DNA from 4 places in the Salmonella bongori NCTC 12419 genome. Region 2 is predicted to be linked to each of the others. Evidence: predicted binding sites of a transcription regulator. Region 2 holds the regulator's gene; each other region holds the start of a gene.
What was found. Region 2 encodes LexA, which represses DNA repair genes until DNA is damaged. Its sites were predicted from a motif close to TNCTGTATGTACATACAGNA; they were not measured.

Region 1 (3,164 bases), 1.2 Mb from region 2:
TACCGGGTTGTGCAGCCTGGTGGCGTCGTGGCTTTTACCACACTGTGCGAGGGATCTTTGCCGGAACTGCGTCAGGCATGGCAGGCTGTCGATAATCGCGCCCATGCGAATCGTTTTCTGCCGGAAGAGGCCATTGACCACGCGCTGCGCGGCTGGCGGGCATATTGCCGAACGCAGGCAATGACCGTGTGGTTTGAGGATGCTCTGAGCGCGATGCGCTCGCTGAAAGGGATTGGCGCTACCCATCTCCATGAAGGGCGGGAACCGGATGTATTAACCCGCGCCCGGCTGAGACAAATTCAACTGGCATGGCCGCAGCGGCAGGGGAAATATACGCTGACATACTATCTTTTTATGGGAGTGATTCAACGTGACTAAACGCTATTTCGTGACCGGTACGGATACCGAAGTCGGCAAAACGGTTGCCAGTTGCGCCTTATTGCAGGCGGCAACACGGCTGGGTTATCAAACCACAGGCTATAAACCCGTCGCTTCCGGCAGTGAAATGACCACCGACGGGCTACGCAATAGCGATGCGTTGGCCTTACAGCGTAACAGTAGCCTGCCGCAATCCTATTCCGCGATCAACCCTTATACTTTTGCGGAACCTACCTCCCCCCATATTGTTAGCGCTGACGAGGGCCGGGCGATAGAGGCAGAGGTCTTATCACAAGGATTACGAACCCTGGAAGCGCAGGCCGACTGGGTGTTGATAGAAGGAGCGGGCGGTTGGTTTACGCCGCTCTCTGCTACATTGACATTTGCCGACTGGGTGCAGGCGGAGCAGTTGCCGGTGATACTGGTCGTTGGCGTAAAGCTGGGCTGTATTAATCACGCCATGCTGACGGCGCTGGCGGTAAAGCAGGCTGGGCTAACGCTTGCCGGATGGATAGCCAACGGCGTACAGCCGCCGGGCGCTCGTCATGGTGAATATCTTGATACGCTCCGGCGCGTTATACCGGCTCCGCAATTAGGGGAAATCCCGTGGCTGGAAGTGTCTCCGGAGCAGGCTGAAACAGGGCAGTATCTTGACCTTAGCGCCCTGGATAACGCGTAACCATGGGGTAATCCCCCCGATAGCAGGATCAGACAGTGCTGCTATCGGGTTGCCAGATATTTCAGCGTTGCGATAAAAAATAGGCACACTATGAGCATGTACGCAGCTATTTTTTCCCGTCGCGCCAGCCGATAATCATCCAAAAAGCGCGATAATTTTTTTTTATCGCCCCACGAAAACGCTCGCCGTTGATTTTGCCAGGCGGCAGGGCATACGGGCTGGAAGCAGTTATCCACTATTCCTGTGGATAACCTTGTGTATTAGAGTTAGAAAACACAACGTAAGCGAGAGGCGACGCGGCCTGCGACTAAATTGACGCGAAAGACGGCTTGAGAAAATATCCTTTTTTATACAGCGAGTTATATAAAATCAATGGTTGTAAAGGACGAACTATATGTTGACACAAAACTTTCATCATACGACTTGACAAATGTTAAAAAAGACTCTGGTCTGGGGATAACCGCACGCTGCTGGAATTTTGCCCCATGCCTGTGTACATTTTACCTCGCAACGGCGTGAGTTATTGGTTGATAACCGACCGTTTTTGGGAAGGTACTGTTTTTTTATCCAGCTTTTTTTATTGGCAATATTCGCCGTCGGGAGTAAAATTACTCACCTGCCCGCTCACTCCTTCAGGTAGCCGCCCATGAGTAAACCGTTCAAACTGAATTCCGCTTTTAAACCTTCTGGCGATCAGCCGGAGGCTATACGCCGTCTGGAAGAGGGCCTGGAGGATGGCCTGGCGCATCAGACGTTGTTGGGCGTAACCGGCTCCGGGAAGACATTCACCATTGCCAACGTCATTGCCGACTTGCAGCGGCCGACGATGGTACTGGCGCCTAATAAAACGCTGGCGGCGCAGCTTTATGGCGAAATGAAAGCGTTTTTCCCGGAAAATGCGGTGGAGTATTTTGTCTCTTACTACGATTACTATCAGCCGGAAGCGTATGTGCCGAGTTCGGATACGTTTATCGAAAAAGATGCGTCGGTGAACGAACATATTGAGCAAATGCGGCTGTCGGCCACGAAAGCACTGCTTGAGCGACGCGATGTCGTGGTGGTGGCTTCTGTGTCCGCTATCTACGGGCTGGGTGATCCTGATCTCTATCTGAAAATGATGCTACATCTGACGGTAGGAATGCTGATCGACCAGCGCGCGATTCTGCGTCGGCTGGCCGAACTGCAATATACCCGAAACGACCAGGCGTTCCAGCGCGGGACGTTCCGCGTGCGCGGCGAAGTGATCGATATCTTCCCGGCGGAATCTGATGATATCGCGCTGCGCGTTGAGTTGTTTGATGAAGAGGTTGAGCGCCTGTCGCTATTTGACCCGTTAACCGGGCAGGTCGAGTCAACAGTGCCACGTTATACCATCTATCCTAAAACGCACTATGTGACGCCACGCGAGCGTATTCTCCAGGCGATGGAAGAGATAAAAGATGAGCTGGCGGACAGGCGTAAAGTGCTGCTGGCGAATAATAAGCTGCTTGAAGAACAGCGGTTAAGCCAGCGCACGCAGTTCGATTTAGAGATGATGAATGAGCTGGGCTACTGCTCGGGTATTGAAAACTATTCTCGCTTTCTGTCTGGCCGCGGGCCGGGCGAGCCGCCGCCAACCTTGTTCGATTATCTGCCCGCCGACGGACTGCTGGTGGTGGATGAGTCCCACGTGACGATCCCGCAGATCGGCGGCATGTATCGCGGGGACCGGGCGCGTAAAGAGACGCTGGTTGAGTATGGTTTCCGTCTGCCTTCGGCGCTGGATAACCGTCCACTAAAGTTTGAAGAATTTGAAGCGTTAGCGCCGCAAACCATATATGTTTCCGCTACGCCCGGCAACTATGAACTGGAGAAATCCGGTGGTGATGTCGTGGACCAGGTGGTACGGCCAACCGGGCTGCTGGACCCGATTATTGAAGTGCGTCCGGTGGCGACCCAGGTGGACGATTTACTTTCTGAAATCCGTCAGCGTGCGGCCATTAACGAGCGTGTGCTGGTGACCACGCTTACCAAGCGGATGGCGGAAGACCTGACTGAATATCTGGAAGAGCACGGCGAGCGCGTGCGTTATCTGCACTCGGATATTGATACCGTGGAACGCATGGAA
Region 2 (3,164 bases):
GGGCGAGAATCGGACAAAGCTATCGCGCCCCAGCCAGGAGATGGCAAAAAATTTCTGTACGCCGTTCAACATACGTAAAGGCGGGTTCACTTCCCCCTTTTCACGACCCGGTGCGCGGCCAAACATCACGGAAACGGGCACCATCTGTAAATCCAAAGCCGGATTACTGCGATGCAGATCGAGATAGTCGTGAAAAAGCTTCACCGACTCTTCTTTTGGCGTGTAATACGTAAAAACACGCGGCCCGCCATGGATAAATACATAGCGAGGCAGTAGCGCGCCGTCGATCTCCAGCGGCTCCAGCGGATCAGGAAGATCGTGCGCCAGACATTGGGCGCGCAGCGTCAGTAAGTCCGCTTTTGAGTTGTATGGCAAGACATACATAATGGGACGAGAAGTATCGAGTCCCAATTCCTGAGCGGGTTCCGCCGGAATAGACTTGCTTTTTACCAGTACGCTTAATGGTAAATTCAGTAATTTGTAGTAAATTCGTGGCCAGCCGGACATAAACGATGTAAAGCCTCTGGTTAATAATGCAAATGCGCTGCAAGGATATCAGAAAGTTTAGCGAATTTCTGTTGTATCCCGTCATACTTCGCGCTCTATAACGGCAGCCCGAATCGTGCAGGGCGGCCGTATAATGTCATTGACGTTAATAATGTAAAAAGGTTCTTTTGATGGCCAATAATACCACTGGATTCACCAGAATTATCAAAGCGGCAGGGTATTCCTGGAAAGGATTTCGCGCCGCATGGACTCACGAAGCCGCGTTTCGCCAGGAAAGCCTGGCGGTATTGCTGGGCGTCATTATTGCCTGTTGGCTGGATGTGGATGCCATTACCCGCGTGTTATTGATAGGTTCCCTGGTACTTATCATGATCGTTGAAATCCTCAACAGTGCGATAGAAGCCGTCGTTGACCGCATCGGTTCTGACTATCACGAACTTTCCGGGCGGGCGAAAGATATGGGGTCGGCTGCGGTGCTGCTGTCTATTTTCGTTGCCCTGATGACCTGGGGCATTCTGTTATGGTCACATTTTCGATAAAGGTTCCAAATTTTATAAATCTCTTGTTTTTTGCGCGGTTTGTGGTTCCAAAATCACCTTCAACTGTATATACTCACAGCATGACTGTATATACACCCAGGGGGCGGAATGAAAGCGTTAACGGCCAGGCAGCAAGAGGTGTTTGATCTCATTCGGGATCACATCAGCCAGACAGGTATGCCACCGACGCGTGCGGAAATCGCGCAGCGTTTGGGGTTCCGTTCCCCAAACGCGGCGGAAGAACATCTTAAAGCGTTGGCGCGCAAAGGGGTGCTTGAAATCGTTTCCGGCGCTTCTCGAGGTATCCGTCTGTTACAGGAAGAAGAAGAGGGGTTACCACTTGTTGGGCGCGTAGCGGCGGGTGAGCCACTGCTGGCGCAGCAACACATTGAAGGCCATTACCAGGTTGATCCTTCTTTGTTCAAACCCAGCGCGGATTTCCTGTTGCGCGTAAGCGGCATGTCGATGAAAGACATTGGCATTATGGATGGCGATTTACTGGCAGTACATAAAACGCAGGATGTTCGCAACGGGCAGGTGGTTGTGGCTCGCATTGATGATGAAGTCACCGTAAAACGCTTGAAAAAACAGGGTAATAAAGTAGAACTTCTGCCGGAAAACAGTGAGTTTACACCGATAGTGGTGGATTTGCGCGAACAAAGCTTCACCATTGAAGGATTGGCGGTCGGTGTCATTCGCAACGGCGAATGGCTGTAATCTCTTCTTACTCTCCTTGTATGTGCCCATCCGGCAGCCCTGCAGCCTGATGGCGCTACGCTTATCAGGCCTGCGGGAAACCGATTCCCGAGGGTGAAGGTTTTGTAGGCCGGATAAGGCGTTTATGCCGCTATGTGGTAGGGCGCATGTTTTGTTTAACTCCTTGTCAGGCCAGTCTTCATGCCGTTTTTTACCTCCTCTGATAAAGCGCTTTGGCGTCTCGCGTTGCCAATGATTTTTTCTAATATCACCGTTCCCTTGTTGGGGCTGGTTGATACGGCAGTGATTGGTCATCTGGACAGCCCGGTTTATCTGGGCGGCGTGGCGGTAGGGGCGACCGCCACCAGTTTTCTTTTCATGCTGTTGCTGTTTCTGCGAATGAGCACCACCGGGTTAACGGCCCAGGCATTTGGCGCTAAAAACCCGCGAGCCTTAGCTCGGGCATTGATTCAGCCGTTGTTGCTGGCGCTGGGCGCAGGTGTATTGATTGCGCTCTTTCGCACGCCGCTTATTGATGTAGCTTTACATATTGTTGGTGGGAACGAGGCTGTTCTGGTGCAGGCGAGACGCTTCCTTGAAATTCGTTGGTTAAGCGCTCCCGCGTCTCTGGCGAATCTGGTGCTGCTCGGTTGGTTGTTAGGCGTTCAGTATGCGCGGGCTCCTGTTATCTTGTTAGTCGTGGGAAATATCCTCAACATTGTGCTCGATCTGTGGCTGGTGATGGGGCTTCATATGAACGTGCAGGGGGCCGCTCTGGCGACGGTTATCGCAGAATATGCCACGCTACTGATCGGCTTAATGATGGTGCGTAAAGTTCTCCATCTCCGCGGTGTGTCGCTGGAGATGCTAAAACATGCATGGCGCGGTAACGTACGCCGTCTTTTGGCGCTTAATCGCGATATCATGCTGCGCTCGTTGCTCCTTCAGCTCTGTTTTGGCGCGATCACGGTGTTAGGCGCGCGGCAGGGCAGCGATATTATCGCGGTAAATGCGGTACTGATGACCCTACTTACCTTTACGGCCTATGCGCTGGACGGTTTTGCTTATGCGGTGGAAGCGCACTCTGGCCAGGCTTACGGCGCGCGTGACGGCAGCAAGTTACTGGACGTCTGGCGGGCGGCGTGTCGTCAGTCAGGGGTTGTTGCCCTGCTGTTTTCCATGGTCTATGCCCTGGCAGGCGAACATATTGTCGCGTTATTGACCTCGTTACCGCAAATACAACTGCTGGCTGATCGATACCTTATCTGGCAGGTGGTATTACCGTTAACAGGCGTATGGTGCTATCTTCTGGATGGCATGTTTATTGGCGCGACGCGCGCCGCCGAAATGCGCAATAGCATGGCGGTTGCCGCGGCGGGATTTGCGCTGACGCTACTCGCCTTGCCATTCCTGGGAAATCAC
Region 3 (3,164 bases), 1.7 Mb from region 2:
CGATACCCACCAACGTGGCTATCCATACGGGATCTAAAGGGTTAATACCGACTGTCGGCGCGACCATCACCGCCAGCATTGCGGGATAGAGACCAGCACAACCGTTTTGGCCGATGGTCGCGCCAAAAGAAGCGGCGAAGCTGGCGATCGATTCCGGCACACCCAGACGGCGGGTTTGCGCTTCGACATTTAATGGAATGGAGGCGGCGCTGGAACGGCTGGTAAAGGCAAATGTCAGTACCGGCCATACCTTGCGAAAATATTTTAGCGGGCTGATGCCATTCACACCCAGTAAAATGCCGTGAACGACAAACATCAACGCCAGGCCAAGATAAGAGGCCACCACAAAGCTACCCAACTTAATGATGTCCTGCAGATTAGAGCCAGCAACCACTTTAGTCATCAGCGCCAGTACGCCGTAAGGCGTAAGTTGCATCACCAGACGCACCAGCTTCATCACCCAGCTTTGCAGGGTATCGATAGCGATAAGGACGCGTTCGCCTTTTGGTGCATCATCTTTCAGCAGTTTGAGCGCGGCCACGCCCAAAAATGCGGCGAAAATCACTACGCTGATAATAGACGTGGGGTTTGCGCCAGTCAGATCTGCAAACGGATTTTTCGGCACAAAAGAGAGCACCAGCTGCGGTACGCTGAGATCGGCTACTTTTCCAACATAACTTGTCTCAATCGCATTCAGACGGGCAGTTTCTGCGCCACCCTGTACCAGACCTTCCGCCGTCAGCCCGAACAGATTAGTGACCAGAACCCCCACCAGCGCCGCGATAAGGGTAGTAAATAGCAGCGTGCCGATAGTCAGAAAACTAATTTTCCCCAACTGGGAGGCGTTGTGCAGGCGCGCGACGGCGCTTAAAATCGAGGCGAATACCAGCGGCATGACAATCATTTGCAGCAATTGCACATAACCGTTGCCGACTATATTGAACCATTGAATTGAGTCTTTTAATACTGGACTGTCGGCACCGTAAATAGTGTGCAGCACCAGGCCAAAGATCACGCCCATTACAAGGCCGACAAGCACTTTTTTAGCCAGACTCCACTGTTTATGGCGGGCCTGCGCCAGTACAAACAGCAGAATGACGAACACCGCAATGTTCGCGATTAATGGAAAGTTCATCCCCGTTCTCCTGATTTTTTTATTATGAAGCGCTCTGTTTTAGCGATTCTGTTGGCGCAAGATTAGCAGAACTGTGACCGGGCTCTTATATTCAAATGGAATGGTTTATGCCAAAAATGACTTTGGCGCTGGTTTACTAATCAATCTGGTGAGTTATAAAACGGTTGAACTGCATTTGCAGGATATTAATGATGTGCGAAGACCAGCGTATCGCACTATTTTCCGGAATGGATTGCGGCATCCATACCGCCCAGGCGAACAGAGCCATACATAAAAACCGCTCCAGTTGATTGCCCTTTCGCGGCGCCAGAATCGGCAGGCGGAAACGCCAGCGGCAAGGCCAGAGCAGGGGAACGCCGGCGGGCGTGAGCATATCCGCAACAATATGGCTTAAATAGCCGAGTACCATTCCCTGCAACGCATCTGCCGGGATAATCCACGTATCCGGGACCTTAAGGTAAAATGTCGCCAGTAGGGCAAAGACTGCCAGCAGGCTATGGGTAAAACCCCGATGACCGAACGCCCTGGCGATCGGTTTCGATACCCATTTCAGGCGCTGGCCCAGAAAAGATTTGGGGTGGTCAATATCCGGCAACAGGCAGGTCAAAATAGCCGAAGGAATAATATGCCACCAGTCTCCCTGAGCGAGGACGGGCGTTAACTCGGCATTCTTGGCGAAAACCGCGCTGGCTATAGAAAAAAGAAGATGTCCTTCCGCCGTCATGATAAAACCCATCAAACTGTCAATTCATACAGTATAGGGTTTTTATACAGTAGGTGGAAGTGGTGACGTTGTAACTCTTTGTCTCTGCCAAAGCCGCAGAGCGACTGGCTTAGCGGCTAATCGCCCGTTTATCGCGTTTCGGAAACATCTTAACCGTGCAGATGCGCCATTGTCAGCTCTGTCAGCGAATGGAGTTGAACATTTGCCAGCGCAAAACGCGGATCCTGCTGATTCTCTTCTGCTGGCACCACAATGGCGTGCATCCGCGCTGCCTTTGCCGCGATTAATCCATTAACCGAATCCTCCAGCGCAACGCAGGTTAATGGATCAACGCCCAGTTTAGCGGCGCAGTCCAGATAGACTTGTGGGTGTGGTTTGCTGTAGGGCAATTTTTCCGCGGAGGCCAGTGCGTCAAAACTGTCGCGAAGTTCGAACATAGTGAGCACTTTTTCCAACATATGCAGCGGTGATGCCGAGGCAAGTCCCACTAAGAGTCCCTGAGCCTTACACAGCGCCACGGCCTCACGCACGCCAGGAAGAAGGGGGCGCGTCTCTTCAATAAGCGTAATGGCACGGGCAATGACACGATTGGTCACCTCCTGGCGATCGGGGCCGCTCCATGGTTGCTGCGCAAACCAGAGATCGACGACCATATCAATGCGTAGCCCAAGCGTGTCGGGGAGTTCGTGGCGTCGGGAGATATCTACGCCTAAACTTGCCATCACGTCCAGTTCAGCGCGGTCCCAGAGTGGCTCGGAATCGATCAGTAAGCCATCCATATCAAAAATTGCAGCAAGAATTTGACGCGGGGTTGACATCACAACCTCTCCTGTTGAGATTAAACAATATCGGATTAAGCGTTCATTATGACCCTATTCTTAGTATATCGCCTTTAAAGATCAGGCGAAAACAGTAATCAACAGGTAGACTTAGGCCAAAACGACGCGTCTTAATCAAGGGGAACTCATGACGTATCAACAAGCCGGACGCATTGCAATCCTAAAAAGAGTGATAGGGTGGGTGATTTTTATTCCAGCGCTGCTTTCCACGCTTATTTCAGTCCTTAAATTTATGTATGCGCACAGCGAAAAGCAGGAGGGGATAAATGCGGTAATGCTGGATTTTACCCATGTCATGATAGACATGATGCGCGTGAATACGCCGTTCCTGAACGTTTTTTGGTACAACTCGCCGACGCCGGACTTTCAGGGAGGGCTGAATATCGGCTTCTGGTTGATTTTTATTCTGATTTTCGTCGGACTGGCGATGCAGGATTCAGGCGCCAGAATGCGCCGCCAGTCGCGT
Region 4 (3,164 bases), 2.0 Mb from region 2:
GCCGCGTAAGGATAAGTCTGTCGTTTGACGGTGTTCACTATCTGAAATCAGCAAGAAAATGTGCCTTGTGTCACATTTTCTTGCAATTTATCCATGTTTGTTTAACTGAACTTCCGTAAAAAGAACGGCAAATTAGACAATCCTGAGGACATGCTGTTGAAACGCCGTTTGTTTATTGCCGCTTCTTTATTCGCAATGCACCTTTCTCCTGCGCTTGCGGCTGATACCGTAAGTTTTGCTCCCCAACCGCCAGCCATTGATGCAGGCGCCTGGGTGTTGATGGATTATACTACGGGACAGGTTCTTACCGCCGGTAATGAACACCAGCAACGCAATCCCGCCAGCCTGACAAAACTCATGACGGGTTACGTCGTCGATCGCGCTATCGATAGCCATCGTATCAGTCCTGACGATATCGTCACCGTCGGGCGTGACGCCTGGGCAAAGGATAATCCGGTTTTTGTCGGCTCCTCGCTGATGTTTTTAAAAGAAGGCGACCACGTGTCGGTGCGCGACTTAAGCCGTGGCTTAATTGTGGATTCCGGTAACGATGCTTGTGTAGCGCTGGCGGATTATATCGCGGGCGGGCAGCCGCAGTTTGTGGCGATGATGAACAGCTATGTGAAAAAACTTAATTTACAGGATACCCATTTTGAAACTGTCCACGGGTTGGATGCGCCGGGACAACATAGTTCTGCATATGATCTGGCCGTACTCTCCCGGGCGATCATTCACGGCGAACCTGAGTTTTATCACATGTACAGCGAGAAAAGCCTGACCTGGAACGGCATCACGCAGCAGAACCGTAACGGTTTACTGTGGGATAAGACAATGCATATTGATGGGCTTAAAACCGGGCATACGTCCGGGGCGGGATTCAACCTCATTGCGTCGGCGGTGGACGGACAACGTCGACTTATCGCAGTGGTTATGGGGGCGAAAAGCTCAAAAGGACGTGAAGAACAGGCGCGAAAACTGTTGCAGTGGGGCCAGCAAAATTTTGCGACAGTACAGATTCTGCACCGCGGCAAAAAAGTGGGCAGCGAGCGAATCTGGTATGGCGACAAAGAAAACATTGCGCTGGGTACAGAACAGGATTTCTGGATGGCATTGCCTAAAACTGAAATTCCGAATATCAAAGCAAAATATGTGCTTGATAAAAAAGATCTGGAAGCGCCAATTGCCGCTCATCAGCGGGTAGGGGAAATAGAGCTTTATGATCGGGATAAACTGATCGCCCAGTGGCCGCTGGTCACGCTGGAAGCGATTGGTAAAGGCAGCATGTTCTCTCGTCTGAGCGACTATTTTCACCATAAAGCGTAAGCCGTTGTAACATGCCGTTCACCGTCCCTGAGGCGTCAAAAGGGTGGGAGTGCGAGGTCGCTCACAAAATGTTCACTCTGTCCTTGTGACCGCAAAAGGCTGTAATTATACTGTACATACATACAGTAAAATAACGGAGGCAGCATGGATTACGAAATCAGGCAGGAACAAAAACGCAAGATAGCCGGTTTCCACATGGTCGGTCCATGGGAACACACCGTGAAGCAGGGTTTTGAACAACTGATGACGTGGGTGGATCGACAGCGGATCGTGCCAGTTGAATGGATTGCCGTCTATTACGACAATCCAGATGTCGTACCTGCGGAAAAACTCCGCTGCGATACCGTTGTGTCTGTGGCAGAGAATTTCATACTGCCGGACAATAGCGAAGGCGTAATCGTGACCGCCATCGAAGGCGGCGAATATGCTACTGCTGTCGCGCGAGTGGAAGATCGGGACTTTGCGAAGCCGTGGGAACGGTTTTTTGACGTCCTGGAGCAGGATAGCGCTTATCAGATAGCTTCTGCGCCCTGTTTTGAAATCTATCTGAATAACGGCATGGAAGATGGATACTGGGATATTGAAATGTATATTCCGGTACAGCGGAAGTGAGCGACTGGTTTTCCACCTGAAAAGAGCGGACGGATAATGTGTTCCGTCCGCCAGTGCGCTATTTTTGCTATAAAGCAGGTACAATGCATTTTTTGCCATTCCCGTAAGGAGTGCAAGCGTGCGTGCCGATAAGTCATTAAGCCCTTTTGAAATACGGTTGTACCGTCACTATCGCATCGTGCATGGCATACGTATCGCCCTGGCGTTCATTCTTACCTTTCTGTTGGTTCGTCTGTTTTCTATTCCTGAAGGTACATGGCCGCTGATCACGTTAGTGGTGATTATGGGGCCCATCTCGTTCTGGGGGAATGTGGTTCCCCGCGCCTTTGAACGCATAGGCGGAACGATTCTGGGGGCCGCTTTAGGGCTGGTGGCGTTACGTCTGGAGCTATTTTCCTTACCGCTGATGCTGCTGTGGTGTGCGGTGGCGATGTTTTTGTGCGGGTGGCTGGCCCTGGGGAAAAAACCGTATCAGGCGCTACTGATAGGCATAACGCTTGCTGTTGTTGTTGGGGCTCCTGCCGGCGATATGGATACGGCATTATGGCGTGGCGGCGATGTGATTTTGGGATCGCTACTGGCGATGTTATTTACAGGCATCTGGCCGCAGCGCGCCTTTTTGCACTGGCGTATTCAACTGGCGCATTGTGTCACAGCGTACAATCGTGTTTACCAGGCTGCGCTGTCGCCAAATTTGCTGGAGCGTCCTCGTCTGGATAAGCATTTGCAACGGTTGCTGAACGATGTGGTCAAAATGCGCGGGCTGATAACGCCAGCCAGTAAGGAAACCCGGATACAAAAATCAATTTTCGAGGCTATTCAGACCATTAACCGCAATCTGGTCTGTATGCTTGAATTACAAATCAATGCCCACTGGGCGACGCGCGCCAGCCATTTTGTCATGCTTAACGCGCATACATTGCGCGAAACCCAGCATATGACACAGCAAACCTTATTGATGATTGCCCATGCGTTATATGAAGGCAATCCGCAGCCGGTGCTGGCAAATACCGGTAAACTGAATGACATTGTTGCTGAGTTGCGGCAATTAATGCATGAGCAGCAGAATGACGCGGTGGCTGAAACACCTATCCACGGCTATGTTTGGCTTAGTATGGAAACCGCGCGACAGCTGGAGCTGCTTTCGCATTTGATCTGCCGGGCTTTGCGCAAATAAAAAGCAGACAGGATGAATGAATTTGTTGCTGCTTCGATTCAGCAGCGATTAA

Region 1: uvrB (excinuclease ABC subunit UvrB) is a predicted target of LexA. The motif match lies at 1,611-1,630, and genes of this name have one in related genera.
Region 3: SBG_RS06120 (metal-dependent hydrolase) is a predicted target of LexA. The motif match lies at 1,874-1,893, and genes of this name have one in related genera.
Region 4: sbmC (DNA gyrase inhibitor SbmC) is a predicted target of LexA. The motif match lies at 1,432-1,451, and genes of this name have one in related genera.

The regions. Positions count from the first base shown of each region.
Region 1 covers NC_015761.1:775,197-778,360, forward strand. Annotated here, with positions in the region: gene bioC (malonyl-ACP O-methyltransferase BioC) at 1-378, shown strand, start outside; gene bioD (dethiobiotin synthase) at 371-1,057, shown strand; gene uvrB (excinuclease ABC subunit UvrB) at 1,704-3,164, shown strand, end outside.
Region 2 covers NC_015761.1:4,084,409-4,087,572, forward strand. Annotated here, with positions in the region: gene plsB (glycerol-3-phosphate 1-O-acyltransferase PlsB) at 1-507, opposite strand, end outside; gene SBG_RS19275 (diacylglycerol kinase) at 678-1,046, shown strand; gene lexA (transcriptional repressor LexA) at 1,155-1,763, shown strand; gene dinF (MATE family efflux transporter DinF) at 1,944-3,164, shown strand, end outside.
Region 3 covers NC_015761.1:1,287,608-1,290,771, forward strand. Annotated here, with positions in the region: gene tcyP (cystine/sulfocysteine:cation symporter) at 1-1,135, opposite strand, end outside; gene SBG_RS06120 (metal-dependent hydrolase) at 1,272-1,871, opposite strand; gene hxpB (hexitol phosphatase HxpB) at 2,009-2,677, opposite strand; gene SBG_RS06130 (YniB family protein) at 2,826-3,164, shown strand, end outside.
Region 4 covers NC_015761.1:2,042,880-2,046,043, reverse strand. Annotated here, with positions in the region: gene phsC (thiosulfate reductase cytochrome B subunit) at 1-28, shown strand, start outside; gene dacD (serine-type D-Ala-D-Ala carboxypeptidase DacD) at 151-1,323, shown strand; gene sbmC (DNA gyrase inhibitor SbmC) at 1,468-1,935, shown strand; gene SBG_RS09710 (FUSC family protein) at 2,054-3,112, shown strand.